4 regions of the Cetobacterium sp. ZWU0022 genome follow, and region 1 is predicted to be linked to each of the others. Evidence: riboswitches for the same ligand, from Rfam matches in the RefSeq annotation. Region 1 holds a riboswitch; each other region holds the start of a gene.
The links. A riboswitch is a leader RNA that binds a small molecule or an ion and turns the genes downstream of it on or off. The one in region 1 is predicted to bind cobalamin.

Region 1 (5,367 bases):
AGGATTAGGGGATAGATTAGATCACAAACCTAATGAACTTTCGGGAGGACAAAGGCAAAGAGTAGCCATAGCTCGTGCTCTTGTAAATGAGCCTTCTATAATCTTAGCTGACGAGCCCACTGGAAACCTAGATAGTACATCTGAGAAAGAGATTATGCAACTTTTTAAAGAGTTGAACGAACAGGGGAAAACTATAATTATAGTTACACATGAACCTGAGGTAGGTAAAGCTTGTAAAAGAGTTATCAGATTCAAAGATGGTCAGGTTATCGAGGATGTGAGAAATGTATGAATTTTTTAGAAAGTTTAAAAGGTGCTATACAGAATTTAAGAGGCAATAAAGTCAGATCATTTTTAACTATGCTCGGAATTATAATCGGAATCTCTTCTGTTATAACAATGTCTGCTATTGGAAAAGGTGGACAACAAAATATAACTGGAGATTTAAAAGAGGGCGGATATGGAAAATTTACAATCTCAGTTGATAAAGATGATGAAGAGTTTAGATGGAAATATCTTTTAGAACCAGAGATAATAGAAAGTTTAAAATCAACTAATCTTTTTAAAAATGTAAGTGCAAATATAAGTACTAGAGTTTTTATTGAAGTGGGGCGTAGACGTGAGATGATACAGCTCACTGCAACTACTCCAGACTATGAGAAAATTGACAAAGCTGAATATCTTTACGGTAGAGCTTTTCTTCCATTTGAATATGAAAAAGGTGAGAAAATCTTAGTGATAGATAATCTTACCGCTAAAAGTCTTTTTGGTAGTTCAGAAAATGCTGTTGGAAATGAGATGTCTTTTGCTATTGGAAGAAAAAATAGCCCTATCACTTATAAAATTGTTGGAGTTTTTAAAAATCCATTAGAAGAACTTGTGAAAGTTATGGGTGGACAAAGAATCCCTAGATTTATGAGAACCCCACTTAACACATATGATAAAGTTTATAATCTATCTACAGGAGGATACAACTCTATAATTGTAGAATCTAAAAACCCTGAAGAGTTAGCTACTGATATGAGTGCTGCTAATAAAGTTTTAGAGGATATTAGCGGAGTTAAAGGACTATATCAAGTTGAAACTATGAGTAATGCTGCTGCTTCATTTGATAAAATTCTAAGTACTTTAAATCTATTTATAACTTTTGTTGCTGGTATCTCACTTTTTGTTGGTGGAATCGGAGTTATGAATATAATGTTAGTTAGTGTTATTGAAAGAACAAAGGAGATCGGAATAAGAAAAGCAATTGGTGCTACAAACAAAGATATACTAATTCAATTTTTAATGGAGTCTGTTATTTTAACAGGAATCGGTGGAGTTGTAGGTGTAGTTATTGGAGTTTCGTTAGCTCTTATAATTGGATACTTTGTAAATATCCCTCCAGTATTTTCGATATTTTCAATATCATTAGCACTCGGAGTTTCAACATTCATCGGAGTTATCTTCGGAGTCACACCAGCTAAAAAGGCTTCGCAACTTAATCCTATAGATGCTTTAAGAGCTGAATAACTTAAAAAAATAAACCCCGTATAGTTAAAAACTAAAACGGGGTTTTATCTTTTTATTTTTTTATTTTTTATCAACTAAAATAGATTCAAAATTTTCTAAATCAATATGACAATAACCATTTGGATTTTTCTTTAAATAATTTTGATGATATTCTTCTGCCAAATAAAAATTTTCCAAAACTTTTATCTCAATTTGAATTTTTTCAGAATAACTTTGCTGTAGAATTAATATCTCCTTATCAATTATTGATTTATCATTTAAATCAGTATAATAAATCCCTGTTCGATACTGTGTTCCTCTATCATTACCCTGTTTGTTTAAACTAGTTGGATCAATAATTCTAAAATAATATTTCAAAAGTAGAGGTAAATCTATAATATTTCTATCATAAATCACTTTTACTGTTTCGGCATGACCTGTATGTCTGTATATAACATCTTCATAGCTTGGATTTTCTGTAGAACCATTAGCATAACCTGAAACAACATCTATCACTCCAGATATTTTTTTCATATAAGCCTCTACTCCCCAAAAACATCCTCCGGCTAAATAAATCTCATGAATATTTAAGTTTGAATCGATATTTTTAATTTTCATAAAATCACCTCATCTACATTATATACAAAATTTGTTAATTTTAATACTAAATATCTTTACTTTTTGCATATCCAGCTTTTTTTTCTATAATATCAATACTTCTATGCTTTTCTAAAAATTTTGCATTCCCTACAAACATATCTTGAATTTCAGGAATCTCTCCTAAAGGAGTTAATTTTACTTTTACTTTGAATCCCTCTTTCTCTAAGTTTTCTTTCCAATCTCCAGCTATATCATTTTTTGCATGATCTCCAGCTACAAACATCATAGGCATTAAGACAACTTCTTTCTTTCCAGCTTTTTTCAATTGTCTCACAACAGTTTCAAAAGTTGGATATCCTTCAACTGTTCCCACATAAATTGGTTCATTCATATCTTTTGCCATATAGTCAAACATTGCATAAGCTGAAGTAGCAGAATTATATGTTCCATGTCCTACTAAAACTACTCCTTCTCTTTTCCCTAGAGGTGCTGCTATTTTCATTATCGCCTTTATTGCGTCTTCATAATGATGTGGATCTGTTAGAAGTGCATCCCCTATTCTCAAATTATTAAAATCTTTTGAATGAAGTAAAACCTCTCTTTTTATTGACTCCATTTCCACACCATCTATTATATTTGTTGGTTGTATAATAACATTTTTATACCCTTGTTTTTTTAATGAAGTCAAAACTTCACTCGGATTATACTTCTTTATTCCCTCGTTAGCCTCTACTCTTTTAGCAACAATTCTCGAAGTATAAGCCTCAAAAACATCAGCTTTTCCTTCAAAAGCCTTAATTGCTTTTTGATTGATTCTATCGATTGTTTTAGCTCTCGTGTCTTTATGTGTAGTTCCAAAATGTGTCATAATTATAGCACTTTTTCCCCCTGTATAAAAATTTGAGTCCTCAAAAGCTTCTTCACCATGAGCTAGAATTAATGCTGATGACAAACAAAATAGTGATAATAATAATTTTTTCATAAAAATAACCTCCCAAATATAATTTTAAATTTGAGAGAAGAGCTTAAACTCTTCTCCGTCCTCGCAGATTATAATGGCAGGTCTCCTGACTCAGATTCACTTTACTCATATTCCTTCCCAAATTTTAAAATAAAAATTCAGTGGATTAACCTATTTTCATCCTCTTTACAGTGGCGGGACCGTTTAAGCTTTTCACTCAATTCCCTTTTAATCTTTCGAACCATTACAGAGGTATATTATCATTACATTGTATTTTTTTCAATCATTCTATAAAAAAAGAATACTCCGTGAGCTATATATATATTATGTTGATATTTAAATATCTATTTTCTTTTATTCTTATAAAAATATACAATATATATTCTAGACACTAAAGCTCCGATTAATGCTGCAAAAAAGTTATAACCATTATTTTGTGCCAAGAAATAAAAACCCCCTAAAAGAATAATAATTCTCACTAGAGATGTGATAAATATAAATAATGACGGATTTTTAAATCTTTTACTTTCATTTACTCCAAAATCTAGACTATAAAAAAATAAAAACCCTAAAACAATCCCACCTACAAATGCAATAACCATCCTACTCATCTCCTTATATTTAAAGAATTTACACCATTAATTCCATATTTTTATTTACTGTAAAATAAACAACTTTCCTTGCAATTAATCTACATTTTAAAATATACAATAAAAGTATTTGACTTTTTTTATTTTTTGTTATATTATTTTAATACAGTCTTTATATTTTGGCAAAATAAGGGAAACCTTATGACGCAAAGCTACAGGGTCTTTTAAATGACAACCAGCTACACTTTATAGTGTAGCTGGTTTTTTTGTTTTTATTAGGAGGGAATTAATGAGAAAAATTTTAATGTTAAGCACTTTATTTGGGGTGGTGTCTCTAAATCTTTTATCAAATGAAGGACAGTCTAATCAAGCAATAATGCAGATTAATGCTAAGGTTTTAAAACCGCTAACAGTAAAAGCTGATAAAGATCTAGAGTTCGGCGATATTTTACCTGGAACTTTCAATCAAGCTTTTTCTAGTTTCTCGCTTCAAGGAGAATCTAATTCGAAAGTTAGAATAACTTTTGAAGGTGTAAAATCTGAAGGAGATAGTTTTAGAGTTCCTTTAAAAAATGGGAATAATAGTTTCACAATTTTATTTAATTGTACTCAAATAAATAAACCTGGTGAATGGATTACTCCTGGAAATGATGTTATTGAATTATCTGATTCAGGAAAACAGATTCTGAATATTGCTGCTTCGACTGATGTAAGTCGTGACCAAGCTCCGGGAATATATTCAGGGAATTTCACTTTAAAAGCTCGTTATAATTAATTGTCATAATCAAATTCACAATAAAAGACATCCTTCATAACAGTATAATTACTATTACAAAGGATGTCTTATTTTTATCTTTCAGCTCTTATTTCGCTTACAACTTCTAATAAAAACTTCTTACATTGATCATTTTTTATTGTATAATAAACCTCGTGTAACTCGTGTGATGGAAACTCTGCTAATAAAATATTCATAGCCATTCTATCTCTATAAATATCACTTCTATTTAAGCTTCTCTCTATTCTTCTTAGACTCTCTTCATCTTCTTCTAAAAGATTATCTACAATTGTATTTGCATTTTTTATCATAATATCTAGATTTGTTAATCTATCTCTACGATTTCTGACTTTGTTCTTCTCATAAAACTTCTTTCCTTTGTTTAACTCTTCTAAAAGACCAAAAAGATTTAATTCAGGATTTTTCTCTAATATATTTAATATCTTTCCGTATATTATATTACTCTCTTTATCCTCAGGACTTTGTTTTTCTAAAGCCATCATATATTTTTTTGAAATTTTTACTAATATCTCATTCATTGGAAATTCCTCCATAACATTTTCTCAGATTAATAGTATATCACATTTTCATAAAATAAATAACCTTTATTATTTTTCTTTAGGTAAATTATACACATCTACTATCTCTACTTTCTCTGGAGGTTCTTTCTTTCCATTTTCTTTAAATCTATCAAACATATCTCCTATATTCATTCTAAATCTTAGAAACAATCCTTGAGCTAATTCTCCATTTGGATCAAAATCTTTATCCCTAAAACCAACAAAATTATATCCTAAAGATAACCATAAATTACTTTTAAATATATAACCTAGTTCGAATCCTAAACCATAATCTATATTTTTTTCACTATCAAATAAAGTTGCCAAATTAATTCCAGCTGTCCAGTTGTCAAAAAGATCATAACTTATTCCTCCTGCAAGTAAATAGCT
Region 2 (5,367 bases), on a different contig from region 1:
CTTAGCATTTACTTCAAGATCAAGTGTTGGTTGTTTACCAGTAACAATTTCAACATTAACTAACAAATTAGGTGTTAGTGAGTCAACTGCAAGTTTCGTAGCAAGTTTTGGTACAACAGCAGGAATGCAAGGATGTGCAGGAATATTCCCAGCATTAACAATAGTATTCGTAACTAATATGAGTGGACACTCTGTAGATATGACATTAATAGTTATGTCAATAATAGTTGTGGCAATCAGTTCGTTAGGAATCGCAGGAATTCCAGGAACGGCAACAATGGCAGCATCAGTAGCTTTATCAGGTACTGGTTTAGCAGCTATGTTCCCTTTAATCAATCCAATTTTAGCAATCGACCCAATTATCGATATGCCTAGAACAATGTTAAACGTAATCGGATCGGTTACAAATGCATTAATGGTTGATAAGAGTTTAGGAAATCTAAATACTGAAGTTTATCAAGATATGGAAGCAGGAAGTGAAGCAAACTCTTCTGATGATGAATAATTAAAAAAGTCACCTTTGGGTGACTTTTTTTTATCTGATTCCATTGTAAAGTTTGTAAAATTTTCCTTTTGAAGCCAAAAGTTCTGAGAAGCTTCCTTCTTCAACAATATTATTTTCACCAAGGACATAAATTTTATCAAAATCCTCTAGTAAACTTAATCTATGAGTTATAGCTATAAGAATTCTATCGCTATATTCCTCTTTTATATTTTTTAAAATAGATTTCTCATTTATGATATCTAGTGCATTTGTAGCTTCATCTAAGAGAATTAAATCTGGATTTTTTAGGAATAATCTAGCCATGGCAATCTTTTGTTTTTGTCCAGAGCTAGCATGAACTCCTCCTTCTCCAATTATAGTGTCTTTTCCAAGAGAAAACTTATCAAAAATCTCATATACATAGGATTTATCGATTGCAAATTTTATCTCTTCATCTGAGAAATTTTCTTTAACAAGAGTAATGTTTTCAATCATGCTTCCATTGATTATATAATCACTTTGATCTACAATGGCCAATTTGCTTAAATAACTTTTAAAAGTTATTTCGTTTAAAGGAATTCCATTGATTAAGATTTTACCTTCAGTTGGAATAAGAGATCTTTTTAAAAGAGAAGCAGTAGTACTTTTTCCAATTCCACTTTCACCGACTAAAGCGATTTTTTCGCCTTTATTTATTTTTAGATTAAAGTTTTTTAAAATACTGTTTTCTTCAAAAGAGAAGCTTATATCTTTAAATTCGATAGATTTAATCTGCTCGTTGAAATCAAAATTACCGTCAGGTCTATCTTTTAAATTTATAATCTCATTAAAACGATTAACTCCAGATATTCCTTTCTGATAAATATCAACTAAGCCAACCATTCTCATAATACGTAATCTAAATCGATCAACAAGCAATAAGAAAGATAGTATAATCCCCATAGTAACACCATCTTTTATATATAGATATCCACCTGCGAGTATAATTATAAGTTGGGTTATATTAGAATAGAATGTAACTCCAGAAACAATTAAACTAGATGGAATCATATTTTCCTTCTCGCTATTCAATAAAGATTGATTTTTTTCTAGAAATTTATTTTCTGCATATTTTTCTAAATGATTATCTTTTAAAAATGAGATGGTTCTTAGAGTGTCATGAAAATTAGAGGATAGTATTCCTGAGTTTTTTCGTACCAATCTATGTCCAGCTTTCATTTTTTTATTTTCTTTATATACAAAGAAAAGAGTCAATGGAAGAGGAAATAAAGTTATTAGAGATAACTTTAAATCAAAATCAATCATAATGAAAATGGATGCAATAATTGTAATAACCGAAAATATAAAGTCTTCTAATCCTCTGTGACAAAGTGTTGAAACACTATCTAAATCACTTATTACTCTAGAAATTAGATCACCACTTTGATTTTTTTTAAAAAATTCAGCAGGTTGAGATAATAATTTCTTCACAAGGTCATTTCTCATGGATTGTTTTATTTTACTTCCCATAAGTTTTCCATTAGCTTGAGAATGAACTGCAAAAGCTAGACGAAGTATATATAAAACTATTAAAATTATTGAAAACTTTAGCAGTAGATTTATATTTTTAGTTGGTAAGGCCTCATCAATTAAATTTTTTATTAAAAGAGGAGAGTAGATATCTATAGCAGTCATTGCTAGTCTTATCGAAAGAAAAAAGAGTAGTAATTTTCTTTCTTTTTTTAAATAATATAACAAAGATTTAGATGAAGTTATTTTCATAGAGTTATCTCCTTTGTGTGTTATTAATTTAATAGTAACTTTTTTTATATATAAAAGTCAATACTTTAAGATATAAATAATATAAATAATAGATGATAATGTTATAAATTTTAGATAATTTGATTGAAATTTGTACGATAAAGTGTTAATATTACATATAAAGAAGAGTAATGGTTCTATAGATTAAAAGGGAATTGAGTGTAAATCTCAAACGGTCCCGCCACTGTATAGAGGACAAAAGCAGTAATACCACTGAAATGAAAAGTTTTGGGAAGGGCTGTTAGTAGGATGAATCTAAGTCAGGAGACCTGCCATTATTAAAGATTCTGCGAGGACGGAGAAGCATAATATTGATATATTTGACTTCTCTTTAAAATTCATTGATAAAAGAGAGGTTTTTTTATTGGTGAAAAATTTGTATTACTATAAAAAATGTATATGAGGAGAGAAGATGGATTTTTATAAGGACTTAGAAAAAGGAGCGGTTGTAGTTGCTCATTTTGGAACTACACACGAGGATACTAGAGAGAAAACAATAGATGTTATAAATAAAAAGATAAAGGCTGAGTTTCCAAAATTGGATTTTTATCAAGTGTTTACTTCAAGAATAATAAATAGAATTTTAGCTAAAAGAGGAATAGAAAATTTAAATACAACTCAAATTTTAGAAAAATTACTGGTGGAGGGATATAAGCATGTAATCCTTCAGCCAACATATATAATAAATGGAACAGAGATGGAAGCATTAAAAAGAGAAGTTGAAAGTTTTACAGATAGATTTGAAGATATAAGAGTTGGAACTCCACTTTTGACATCAGTAGAAGATTACTTTCATCTTTTAGAAGTTTTAGAAGATGAGATAGGAGATTTATCGAAAAGTGAAGCTGTCGTTATGATAGGTCATGGAACGGAACATCCAGCACACTCAACATATCCTATGTTAGATTATATAGCTAGAGATTTAGAAAAACCTATTTATGTAGGAACTGTGGAGGGATATCCAGGGTTAGATAAGGTTGTTAAAGAGCTAAAGAAAGATGGAAAAGAGAAGGTTACACTTATGCCTCTTATGTTTGTTGCTGGAGATCATGCAAAAAATGATATAGCTGAAGACTGGAAAGAGGCTTTAGAAGAGAATGGGTTTGAAGTATCTTTAAACTTAAAAGGATTAGGAGAAATAGAAAGAGTTCAAAATATTTTTATTGAAAAGGCTAGAGAGTTAGAAAATATAAGACCTGAAGATATTCTTGTAAAAAAAGCTGAATATGCAAGAGGGAGAAAAGCAAGCCATTAAACTTGGAAGAGATAATCTCTTCCGTTTTTTATTCAAAGGAGAAAGAATATGAAAAAATTATTTTTATTTTTATTACTAACTACGCTTACCTTTTCAAGTGATTCTATAAGAGTTGTATCAACATCACAATTTACAACTGAGATGTTGTTGGCTATAGGAGCAGAAGATTATTTGATTGGAACATCTTTTTTAGATGATGAGATTCTTCCAGAGCTCCAACAGAAATATAATAAAATTCCTGTTTTAGCAGCAGGAGCCCCAACAAAAGAGTTATTTTATTCATTGAATCCAACTTTTTTAACAGGATGGCAATCAATAGCAACACCTAAAAATCTAGGAACTATTGAAGAATTAAAAGAAAATGGAGTAGAAGTTTTTTTTACAAAATCTCAAAAAACATCAAATATAGATGATATCTATGAGGATATTTTATATTTTGGAAAAAGATTTAATCTTGAAAAAAATGCAAATCAAGTTGTAAAAAATATGAAGTCAGAGATAGAAGAAGTGAAATCAAAAAATTTAGGAAAGAAAAAGATTAAAATATTTGCTTATGATAGTCAAGAGTCAGCACCATTTGTAATTGGAGGAAATGGAATAGGAAATACAATGATGGAAATAGCTGGAGCTGAAAATATTTTTAGAAAAAGTAGCTTTAGTTTTGGAACTGGAAGTTGGGAGAAAATATTAGATGAGAATCCCTTAGCAATAATTGTTATAGATTATGGAGATAAAAGTTATGAGTCAAAGATAGATTTCTTAAAAAATCGTTCTCCAATATCAGAGCTTGAAGCTGTAAAAAAAGATAGATTTATAAGAATACCTCTAAGTTATCTATCTTCGGGAATAAAAGTGAGTAAAGGAATTGAAAAAATTTCAGAAGGGTTGAGTGAGGAGCAAAAGTGAGAGTGCAGAGCAAAAATCTTATATTAATTTCAGTGACTTTAATATTTATTTTAGGAACTATAGCTGTTACAGTAGGAAGTGTTTCTCTATCACCATTGCATGTTTGGAAGATTATAATAAACAAAAGTTTGAATAGAGAGATTTTTTCTATCGAGTGGAAAAAGTCGACAGAGATGATTGTGTGGAATTTGAGAGTTCCAAGAGTCATATTATCTCTTTTAAGTGGTGGCGGATTGTCATTAGTTGGAATACTAATGCAAGCATTGACAAAAAACTCATTGGCAAGTCCATATATTTTGGGAATCTCCTCTGGAGCTAGTACTGGAGCTGTGATATCAATTGTTTTAGGAGGATTACTAGGAATAGGATTTTCTCCAGGGATAGGGGCTTTTATATTTGGAACACTGACAGCATTTTTAGTTTTTTATTTAGCTGGAAATGGAGGATACTCTAGTACAAAACTTGTATTAATAGGGGTAGCCGTGTCTTCGCTTTTTTCGGGAGTTACTACTTTTTTAGTTACAACAGCTAAAAATGAAGCTCAGTTGAGAGGAGCTATGTTTTGGATATCGGGAAGCTTAGCTGGTGCAAGATGGGATAGTTTGACAACTCTTTTTATTGTTCTTTTAATATCAATAGGACTTATTTCACTAAAGTATAGAGAACTAAATATTTTAATAGCTGGAGATGAGTTGGCAGAAACTTTAGGTGTGGATGTAAAAAGATTAAGGTTTTTGATAGTTATGGTGTCTACTTTTTTAACAGGATTTATAGTATCTGCAACTGGAGTAATTGGGTTTGTTGGATTGGTGATACCTCATATTTGTAGAGGTTTTGTTGGAAGCAATCATAAAAGATTAATACCGTCAGCAATTCTTTTAGGAGCAGTATTTTTGTTAGGAACAGATACATTGACAAGAGC
Region 3 (5,367 bases), on a different contig from region 1:
AATTTATATATTGCAAATAGAATAAATGCTAGCTCCATAGTTCTAGATATTGTAGTTCCAAGAGCAGCTCCTGTAACACCGAGTCTAGGCGCACCGAATTTTCCAAATATAAATAGATAGTTTAAAATTCCATTGAATATAATTCCAACAATACTTCCATACATAGGTAGTTTTGTTTGTGCAGTACTTCTAAGAGCCATTGAAAATGCTAATGTTATCGATGATAAAATATAACTTACTGCAACGGTTCTAAGATAACTGACACCAAGTTGTGTAACTACTGGATCCTTTAAGAAAATATGTATTATGTTTTCTGGAAATAGTATGGCGATACTTGCAAAAAATATAGATACAACAACGGAAATAAGAAGAGATAAATCTAAAAATTCATGAATTTTTTTAATATCCTTTTTTCCCCAAAGTTGTGACATAAAGATAGAGGCACCCATACCAACTCCAGCAACTGAGTAGAAGAAAATCATATAAAATTGATTGGATAATCCAACAGCAGCAATTTCGCTTTCTCCGAGTTTTCCAACCATGATGTTGTCTAATAAGTTTAATGATGCCGTAATCAAACTTTGTAAAATGATTGGAATGGCTAGAGCCATTAACATTTTGATAAAGCTTTTTTCAAATTTAAATTTTTGAATCATATAACACTCCTTTTGTAAATTAAAGAGCAGATGGGTTATAAGCTGCCCATCTGCTCTTTTTATTTGTAATTATTATTTTTTCTTTTTTGCTTTGGTTTTAATTTTTTTCTTTGGTTTTCTAACGCTTCTTTCATCTTTATATTCAACATAAGATTTGATATGTTTATATTTCTCTATTAAAAGAGGGTTTTTAGCTACTGAGAATCCAAATTGTCCAATAGGTTTTTTAGACATTGGGAAATACTCTCCGTGGCAATAGTTTATTAAGTTAGCCCATTCGAAGTGAATCTTTCCCTTTTCATCGATTATATTTTTATTTATATGAGATCCAACAACCTCAGCTAAAAATAAATCATGAGTTCCTAGAGGTATGATTTGTTTAACTTTACATTCAATGTTTATAGGAAAATCCTCGATATAGGGTGAATTTACATGATGTCCTGGCTTTGAAGTTAAACCAAGATGTTTTATTTTATCGACATCTCTACCAGATATAACTCCACAATAGTCGGTTTCTCTAACTTGGAAAGTATTTGGAAGATTAACGGTAAACTCCATAGTTTCTTTTATATATTCATATGATAATCTTTCAGGTCTAATTGAAATTGAAAGCATAGGTGGGTTTGTACAGATAGTACCAGTCCATGCAACGGTAAAAGCATTTTCTTTACCATCTTTATTTTTAGATGTAATAACTACAGCTGGAACAGGATTTAAAACTACACTTCCTTTAAATAGTTCTTTAGTCATTTTGATTCCTCTTTCTTTAAATGTTTTATCTTATCTTTTTATTATACATCAATAATTATTCGATGTCTAGTTTCTGAAAGTAAAAAAAAGCTTGTAAAATTAAAAGAAACATTATATTAATATAGAATACTAAAAATAAAAAAGAGGTGAAAAAATGAAAAGATTAAGATGTGATGTTGGATTTGCGGATAGTTTATTGTTTTTATTAGGGTGGACACTATTAGTTGTAATAACTTTTGGATTGGCTTCACCATTCTTTTTATTCTCACTAATAAAGTTTATGATTAATAAAACTGTAATAGTGGAAGAGTAATAGATAGTTAAAAGGAGTGAATGAAATGAAAAAGATATTAATTGTATCAATATTTTCAGTTTTAATTTTATCAGGTTGCTCTAATGTAGGTTCTAATACAATAGGCTCAACAACAGTTGGTGCAGGAGCGGGAGCATTGCTAGGGCAAGCTATCGGTGGAGATAGTAAGGCTACACTTTTAGGAGCCGGAATAGGTGCAGCGGCAGGAGCATTAGTTGGATCAGTTCAGGATCAAACTCAAACGATAAAAGATGTGAATCAGCAACCGTATTACCAGCAACAACCACAATATACTCAGCCACAATATAATAACCAATATAATAATCAGCAAAATACAAAACCGTATTATAGTCAACCGTATTAAAAGATTAAAGAGCCTTCAATTGAAGGCTCTTTTTGTTATAATCTCTAACACAAATGACTAAAGATAGGTTTAAATGCATTATTTTAGTTTTGTTTATAAACGATAAATTTTAAAAATGATTGACTTGTACATTATCATTATGTATAATTATGATAAATATGTATAGTATTAATGGTTCAAGAAGTTGATTAAAAGGAAAGATGAGTGAAAATCTCACACGGTCCCGCCACTGTAAGGAGGACGAAATTAGACTAAGCCACTGTAATTTTATGGGAAGGCCTAAGAGTAGGATGAATCTGAGTCAGGATATCTGCCATCAATATTTTAAGAAAATATAAAATCTGCGGTGAACAGATTTATATTTAGATTTGTTTACATTCAATTCTAATTATAAAAATTTTATTCACTTTCGCACTTTTATATTTCCGCTAAACTTCAATTAAAGTTAGGAGAAAGATATATGAAACATAAGAATATAATGGTTGTTGGGACATCTTCAGGAGCAGGGAAGAGCATAACAGTAACGGGCTTATGTAGAGCATTTTTTAAAGACGGACACGCGGTATTACCTTTTAAATCTCAAAACATGGCACTGAACTCTTATATAACAAAATCTGGGCATGAAATGGGAAGAGCTCAAGCTGTACAAGCTGTAGCTTGTGAAGTGGATGCTCACTATACTATGAATCCTATTTTACTAAAACCAACTGGCGATAGAAGAATTCAGGTTATTGTAAATGGAAAATCTATCGGAAACATGGGTGGATTAGAGTATGGAAGTTATAAAACAGAGTTAAAAAAAGATATAATGCTTGCATATGATTATATAAAAAATAACAGTGAAATATGTGTTGTTGAGGGAGCTGGTAGTCCTGTTGAATTAAATATAAAGCAAGATGATATAGTTAATATGGGGTTAGCTGAGATGATAGATGCGCCTGTTATTTTAGTTGCAGACATTGATAGAGGTGGAGTCTTTGCTTCAATTTATGGGACAATTTGCTTGATGGAACCAGATGAAAGAGCTAGAGTAAAAGGTGTGATTATAAATAAGTTTAGAGGAAATGTTGATATATTAAAACCAGGGTTAAGTAAAATCGAGGAGCTAACAGGAGTTCCAATCTTAGGAGTTATGCCATACTTTGAACTAGACATAGAGGATGAGGATGGTGTTACAGAGAAGTTTAATAAAATAAAAAATAAAAAAGGTGAGATAAATATTTCGGTTATAAAATTGAAACATATATCAAACTTTACAGATATAGATGCTCTTTCAATAAATGAGGATGTAAATATAAAATATATTACATCAGCTCATGAATTAGGAGATGAAGATTTAATAATAATTCCAGGGTCTAAAAATACCATAGATGATTTGAAAGATATAAAAGAGAAAGGGATCGCTCAAGAGATTATAAAGCTTTCTAGAAGAGGCATTCCTATTGTGGGGATATGCGGAGGGTTTCAAATTTTAGGAGAGAGAGTTTTAGATCCGTATGGTATTGAAGGAGATATAAAGGAGCTACCTGGGTTAGGTCTTTTAGATATAGAAACTGTCATGGAAAAGGAAAAAGTTACAACTCAATACTCCGGAGTATTAAATGGTAACAGTGGTTTATTAGAAGGTATGGGAAGTATTTTTGTAAAGGGATATGAGATTCATCAAGGAGTTACATCTGGAAAAGAGATTTCGTGTACAGAGGATAATAGATTGATTGCAACAGTAAATGAAAATATATTTGGAACTTATCTACATGGAATTTTTGATAATACTGAGTTTTCTGATTTTATTTTAAATAAAATTAGAGAGAAGAAAGGTCTTGAAAAAAAAGAGTCTGAGATGGATTTTGATGAATATAGACTTCGTGAACTAGATAAATTAGAAGAAATATTTAGAGAGAATATAGACATGAAAGCTATTTATAAGATTTTGGAGGGCGAGGTATGAGCTTCACATTAAAATTTTTAATAGCGTATGTTTTAGATTTGATGTTTGGAGATCCGTATTGGTTTCCACATCCAGTTAGATTGATAGGTAACTATATAAATATAATAGAAAAAAATATCTATAAATTTAAAAATAAAAAATTTTGGGGAGCTATTATGGCTATAGTTGTTATAATTACAACGGCAATAGCTTCTTATTATATAGCTAAAAGCTCAGAATACTTAGAAATTTTCTTTCTTTATACAACTTTAGCAACAAAAAGTTTAGGAGCTGAAGGTATAAAAGTTTATAAAATTTTAAAAAGTGGCGATTTAGAAAGAGCTCAAAAAGAGCTATCATATCTTGTAAGTAGAGATACAGGCGAAATGGATGAGGTTCAAGTTGTGAGAAGTACAATGGAAACTATAGCTGAGAACTCTGTGGATGGGATAATAGCACCGATGTTTTATGCTTTTTTGGGAAGTTTAGTAATGATTGATGGAGTCTCTTTAGCATTACCTTTAGCTATGGGATATAAAGCTATAAATACTTTAGATTCTATGGTTGGATATAAAAATGAAAAGTATATTGATTTTGGAATGGCATCTGCAAAAATAGATGATCTCTTTAATCTTATACCAGCTAGATTATCAGGAGCTTTAATTATTCCAATAGCAACTTTTCTTTTGGGAATGGGAATGAAAAAACCTTTAAAGATATTTTTTAGAGATAGAAAAAATCATTCGAGTCCAAATTCTGGCCATCCAGAAGCAAGCTTTGCAGGAGCTATTGGGGTTCAGTTTGGAGGAAAGACTAGATATTTTGGAAAGCTTTATGAGAAGCCAACAATAGGAGATAAAATAAAAGAGTTTGAAAAAGAGGATATAAAAAAATGTTATAAAATTATGTTTATGACATCTTTGGTGGGAGTTGTTTTATTTAGTAGTTTAATACAATTAGTATAAAGATGGGATGTGAGAACATGGATTTACATGGTGGGAATATTTATAGATTGAAAAGAGAGGATGGAGTAGAGGTATTAGATTATAGTTCTAATATAAATCCTTTAGGGGTTCCGGAGAGCTTTAAGAAAGCAGTTATAGAAAATTTCGAAGCTTTGGAGAAGTATCCGGATATAGATTATGTAGAGTTGAGACAATCTATAGCAAACTATAATAGTTGCTCAATAGACAATGTTGTTGTTGGAAATGGAGCCACAGAAGTTTTATTTTTATATATGAAAGCTGTAAAAGCTAAAAAAGTGCTTATAATAGCTCCAACTTTTGCAGAGTATGAAAGAGCAGCAAAAGCAGCAGGAAGAGATGTAAAATTTTTCCCACTGAGTAAAGATTTTTCA
Region 4 (5,367 bases), on a different contig from region 1:
GCGTTTTCAAATTGCTCTTTAAATGTTTCTAACAAAATATTTTTATCAAAGCCTCTATAATAATTTTTTATCCCTTCATCATTATAAAAATCCTCTTTAACTTTCTTCCAGTCACCTTTCCAAAATTCCAACCACGTTGGATAATATAAAAGATGCACTCCTTTTACTGGATAATTTCGGTACTCTGAAAAATCCAAGTGATCTCCAATAATTGTTTCTATTCCCGATATACCTTTTTGACTAAGTTGACTATATATAACTTCAAACTCCTGCTGCTCATTTTTCTTGGGTACAAAACTAAATGTTATCATCTCTTCAACACTTCCTTTAATGCTCTTAAAGCTTTTAAAACCCTTGTTGATGGTCTATTAATGCTTTCATCAACAAAATAAACATTTCTATTTTTTATAGCATCTACCTCTTGCCATTCAACTCTTTTTAATATCTCTTCTATCATATATTTTCTATCTTCGCCTACTAATATAATTTCTGGATTTTTTTCTAGAATAGATTCTAATGGTGGTGAAATCCATCCCTTCTCACTTTTAAAAATATTTCTTCCACCTATACTTTCTAAAGCATCGTTTAAAAAAGTTTCAGCTCCTGTTGTATATATAGGGCTATCCAAAATTTCAAAATAAACTCTTTTATTTTCTAAATTTCTATTTGAAACTATCATCTTCAACTCTTCAAGAAATCTATCCTTCAATTTTTGGGCCTCATCTTTTCTATTTAAAACTTCACCTATCTCTGTTACAGAATCCGCTACTTCAGAAAGTGATTTTGGACTTTTAATAACATACACTGGAATTCCAACTTCATCAAAAAATTTTAAACTTTCTTTTCCTTTTTTCAAATTATGATGAGATGAAATTACTAAGTCTGGCATTAATTCTACTATCTTTTCCTCATTCAAATCATCACTTCTTAAAAAACCTTTTCCCTTTAATCTTTCATCTACTTTTTCTGAATAACTATCTACCCCTATTAGCAAATCTACTAAACCCATGTCTACAATAATCTCTGTATTAGATGGTACAGTCGATATTACTCTTTCAATATTTTCTGGTATTTCAATTACTCTTCCTGTACTATCTACTAATACTCTTGAAAAACAAATTGTGAAAATGAAAGTGTTTAATATCATTATTTTTTTTAACATTACCCTCTCCTTCAAATAATATGAAAAATGCCCCTTTCAAACTTTGAAAAGAGCATCTCTTTCTTAGAAGCTGTACTTAACTCCTAAATAATAATTTCTTTCTGCTGCTGGATAATAACTTAGTGTCCCATTGTTATAACCTACATAATCATAGTATTTTTCATTGAATAAATTATTTATTCCCGCACTTACAATTAAACCATCTTTGAAATCATATGAAAATGAAACTCCTGATAAAATATAGTTATCTACTTTAGAGCCTAAATTTTCTTCATCTCCATTCGCATACATTTTTCCATAGTATTCCCAAGAGTTATTTAAAGTTAACTTATCATTAAATCTATAATTAAAGTTCAATACTCCCTTTACATTTGGAACCCCTGGAATATCCTTTCCATCTTTAAACTCTGTTTCCATATATGTCAATGATTCTGAAATTGTTAACTTATCAAAGTAGTGCTCTAATGAAAACTCGATTCCTTTTCTTTTACTTGTTCCATCTAAATTTTTATTACTTCCCCATGGATTTTCAGGTTTTATCGCTGTTGGATCTAAATATATTTCATTCTCAGTTTCAATATAGAATACAGATGTTGAAACATAAGTATTTCCTATGTAATCCTTTATTCCAACTTCATAAGTTTCTGTTCTTTGAGGTTTATATTCTCCATCCCAAGAATTTAACTCATCCGTATTTGGAGCTCTAAATCCTGTTGTATAACTTACATAAGTCGATCCTGAATCTGAGTAAAGATAACTTCCTGTCAGCTCAACTGAATCTTCTTTAAATTTCTTTTCTGAGAATTTTTTATTTTTTCCTGTATACTCTATGTTTTGTCTTCTATATCCTTGAGTAAATCTAAATTTATCAACTGTATAACTATTTATTAAGAATCCTGCTATTGATTCTTTTTCAACTTTACTGTCTCCATAATTTGAAAAATTTCTTGTTTCTCCTTCAAAAACTTCTCCCCCTATAACAACATAACTATCATCTAAGTAAGAGTATTTCAATTGTGGTTTTAAGTATTTTATCTCGGTTTTATAGTTACTTCCATTTGAAGAGTATCTTTCATGAGTAAATGTTCCTAATAATTTAAATTCTAAATTAGAATCAATATTATATACATAATCTCCTACAAAATCATTTTTCTCTGTTTTCCCATCAACTTTCCATGTATTTGGATCATTAGAAACTTGAGTTCTATCTCCGTCAACCTCTTCTCTTGTTAAACTTCCAGGAGCTCTAAACTCATTATTCGAATAATTATATTTAAATCCAAACTCTCCATCTGCTAACTTATATCTTGTTCTAAGTCCAAAACTTTCTAAATCATCCTTAGCATAATCTCTATATCCATCTTTCTCTTTTTTTAAATAATCTAATTCTAATGATAATTTGTCGTTAATCTTAGTTCCATATATAGCCTGCTGTTTCTTTAAACCATATGATCCTATTTCACTATTTAAGCTACCATAGTTCTTTTTATCCTTTGGCATTTTAGTTACAATATTTATTGTTCCACCAATCGCTCCATCTCCATATAAAACAGAACCTCCCGAAGGAATAACCTCTATTCTTTCTATATTATCTACAGGGATTGAACTTGTTTTATATCCTGATAAATCTATTGAGTTTATCGGTGCCCCATCTACAAGAACTATTACATTTGATTTTGCTGTTGCTCCTTGCCCTCTCATATCAAAAGCCGCATCTGCTCCACCCATCTCTTTAACAGTTACACTCGATACTAATTTTAAAGCTTCCGCTACTGTCTTCGCTCCTCTTTGCTCTATCTCTTCGGCCGTTAAAACAGTTATATTTTTTGGAATATCTGCTACTGTTGCAAAAGTATTTTCACTCGTTATAACACTTTCTTCTAGCTTTACAACTTTTTGTTCTGCCACAGCTAGATTAGCTACAACAACTAATGCTCCTAATAAAAATTTTTTATTCACTTTTTTTAATCCTCCCATTCTGTCACTCGCAGATTTAAATTTTATGGCAGGTATCCTGACTCAACTTCATCCTAACAATAGCCCTTCCCAGTTTCCCAGTGGTTTTACTATCTTCGTCCATTTCACAGTGGCGTGACCGTTTAAGATTCTCACTTAATTCCCTTTTAATTTCAAAACCATACTAATTTATTATACTACAATTATTTTGTTTTTAAAAGTTTTAACCTTTTAACGAACATGTTTTTTTAAATAATCTTGATTTTTTTCTATTATTTCAGTATAATCTAAAATTATGTTTTAATAGGAGGTCTTATGAAAAATATAGTTCCAGGTTATTTTTATATTTTTGATACTCCACTCGGATTACTTAAAATAGAAGCAAATGAAGAAGAAGTCACAAAAATAGAACTCAACAATCCCTCTTCAAATAGAACCTTTAAACTTACAAAACTTTTAGAAAAAGCTTTTAAAGAGATTGAAGAGTTTTTAAACGGAAAAAGAAAATACTTCACTTTTAAAATAAATCCATCAGGAACAGAATTTCAAAAATCTGTTTGGAATGCTCTTTTAAAAATACCTTATGGTGAAGTAAAATCATATAAAGATATTGCCATCGCTATTGGAAATCCAAAGGCTTGTAGAGCTGTCGGAATGGCAAATAATAAAAATCCAATTCCCATAGTTATTCCCTGTCATAGAGTTATTGGTAGTAATGGAAAATTAACAGGTTACGCGTATGGATTAACTTTAAAGGATGAATTATTACATTTAGAAAAAAAAGGTACAAAATAATTTTGTACCTTTTTCATTATGCTTCAACTACCCTTTTACAGAATACTTTCTCAGCTATATAAACTGTTATTAAATTTGTCATAAATCCTGGTAATAGCTCATACATATAAGCATCTAATCCAATAACTTTCCAGATTAAAAACACAAATGTCCCCACTAAAATTCCTGATAAAACACTTTTTGCACTTACATCTTTTAAATATAAAACAGCTATTATTGCTGGTCCAAATATTGTCCCAAATCCTCCCCAAGCATATGCAACTAGCGATAAAACTTTAGCATTTTGATTAAGAGCAAATAATAAAGCTAGTAATGCAATCACTACTACACAAACTCTACCTACAAACATAATCTCTTTATCTGTAGCATCTCTTTTTATATATTTATAAAAATCTTCAGTTAATGTTGTTGATGATACTAATAGTTGAGAATCTATTGTAGACATTATTGCAGATAGTATTGCTGCTAATAAAATTCCAGCCACCCAAGGGTTAAATAACTCTTTTATCATATAAATAAATATCTTCTCTGCATCTCCACCAAGTTGACTTACCTCTTTAAATAAAGGAATTCCTAATAATCCAATTGCTATAGCTCCAATTAGTGATATTAATACCCAAATCATAGCTATTCTTCTAGATTTCTTTAACTCTTTTACATCACTTATACTCATAAATCTAACTAAAATATGTGGTTGTCCAAAATAACCCAATCCCCAAGCTAAAGATGATAAGATACCCATAACTCCAATATTCTTTCCACCTTGTTTAAATATATCAAAAGTTATTCCCTTTAACTCTATTCCTTGCTTCACAGTTTCTAAATCTCCTATTTTATAATAAGCCATTACTGGAACAGCTATTATTGCCATAAACATAAGAGCTCCTTGGAAGAAATCTGTCCAACACGATGCCAAATATCCACCCATAAATGTATACACAACGATTGTTACTGCTCCGACTACAACTGCCACCTTATAATCTATTCCAAGTATCGACTCAAATAATTTTCCAGCAGCTACTAATCCAGATGAAGAGTATATTGTAAAGAAAAATAGTGTTCCTACAGCCAAAATTTTTCTAATAGTTCCCTTATCATCTTTTAATTTTCTTTCTAAAAATGTTGGTAAAGTCAATGTATCTTCAATCTCTGTTTCTACTCTTAATTTTGGTGCTATAAACTTCCAGTTTAAATAAGTCCCTATTGCAAGACCTATTACAACCCAAATCTCCCCAAATCCTGAAAGATAAACAGCTCCAGGTAAACCCATAAGCAACCAACCACTCATATCACTAGCTTGTGCCGATAATGCAGTTACCCAACTTCCTACTCCTCTTCCACCGATTAAGTAATCCTCTGAACTGGAGGTTTTACCATAAAAGTAAACTCCCACTCCTATTAAAAATATTAAATACGCTCCAAATGTTATAAATGTTTCTACTCCTATCATTTTT

Region 2: it holds a riboswitch for cobalamin, as region 1 does, so the genes downstream of both, L988_RS06755 (sirohydrochlorin cobaltochelatase) here and L988_RS06505 (sirohydrochlorin cobaltochelatase) in region 1, are expected to answer to the same signal.
Region 3: it holds a riboswitch for cobalamin, as region 1 does, so the genes downstream of both, L988_RS09570 (cobyric acid synthase) here and L988_RS06505 (sirohydrochlorin cobaltochelatase) in region 1, are expected to answer to the same signal.
Region 4: it holds a riboswitch for cobalamin, as region 1 does, so the genes downstream of both, L988_RS02360 (TonB-dependent receptor) here and L988_RS06505 (sirohydrochlorin cobaltochelatase) in region 1, are expected to answer to the same signal.

Annotation. Positions count from the first base shown of each region.
Region 1 is NZ_JRJZ01000082.1:18,651-24,017, reverse strand. It holds gene L988_RS06520 (ABC transporter ATP-binding protein) at 1-292, shown strand, start outside; gene L988_RS06515 (ABC transporter permease) at 289-1,512, shown strand; partial or broken gene msrA (peptide-methionine (S)-S-oxide reductase MsrA) at 1,576-2,079, opposite strand; gene L988_RS06505 (sirohydrochlorin cobaltochelatase) at 2,156-3,073, opposite strand; cobalamin riboswitch at 3,131-3,313, opposite strand; gene L988_RS06500 (ATP synthase subunit I) at 3,397-3,654, opposite strand; cyclic di-GMP riboswitch class I at 3,814-3,889, shown strand; gene L988_RS06495 (DUF4402 domain-containing protein) at 3,932-4,417, shown strand; gene L988_RS06490 (hypothetical protein) at 4,492-4,956, opposite strand; gene L988_RS06485 (DUF11 domain-containing protein) at 5,026-5,367, opposite strand, start outside.
Region 2 is NZ_JRJZ01000083.1:21,995-27,361, reverse strand. It holds gene L988_RS06765 (cation:dicarboxylate symporter family transporter) at 1-505, shown strand, start outside; gene L988_RS06760 (ABC transporter ATP-binding protein) at 536-2,245, opposite strand; cobalamin riboswitch at 2,400-2,576, shown strand; gene L988_RS06755 (sirohydrochlorin cobaltochelatase) at 2,697-3,539, shown strand; gene L988_RS06750 (ABC transporter substrate-binding protein) at 3,588-4,445, shown strand; gene L988_RS06745 (iron ABC transporter permease) at 4,478-5,367, shown strand, end outside.
Region 3 is NZ_JRJZ01000117.1:103,120-108,486, reverse strand. It holds gene L988_RS09585 (MATE family efflux transporter) at 1-656, opposite strand, end outside; gene L988_RS09580 (flavin reductase family protein) at 729-1,406, opposite strand; gene L988_RS13695 (hypothetical protein) at 1,561-1,719, shown strand; gene L988_RS09575 (YMGG-like glycine zipper-containing protein) at 1,745-2,083, shown strand; cobalamin riboswitch at 2,239-2,416, shown strand; gene L988_RS09570 (cobyric acid synthase) at 2,544-4,031, shown strand; gene cbiB (adenosylcobinamide-phosphate synthase CbiB) at 4,028-4,975, shown strand; gene cobD (threonine-phosphate decarboxylase CobD) at 4,993-5,367, shown strand, end outside.
Region 4 is NZ_JRJZ01000032.1:44,852-50,218, reverse strand. It holds gene L988_RS02370 (TIM barrel protein) at 1-311, opposite strand, end outside; gene L988_RS02365 (ABC transporter substrate-binding protein) at 308-1,162, opposite strand; gene L988_RS02360 (TonB-dependent receptor) at 1,226-3,121, opposite strand; cobalamin riboswitch at 3,149-3,317, opposite strand; gene L988_RS02355 (methylated-DNA--[protein]-cysteine S-methyltransferase) at 3,434-3,913, shown strand; gene putP (sodium/proline symporter PutP) at 3,930-5,363, opposite strand.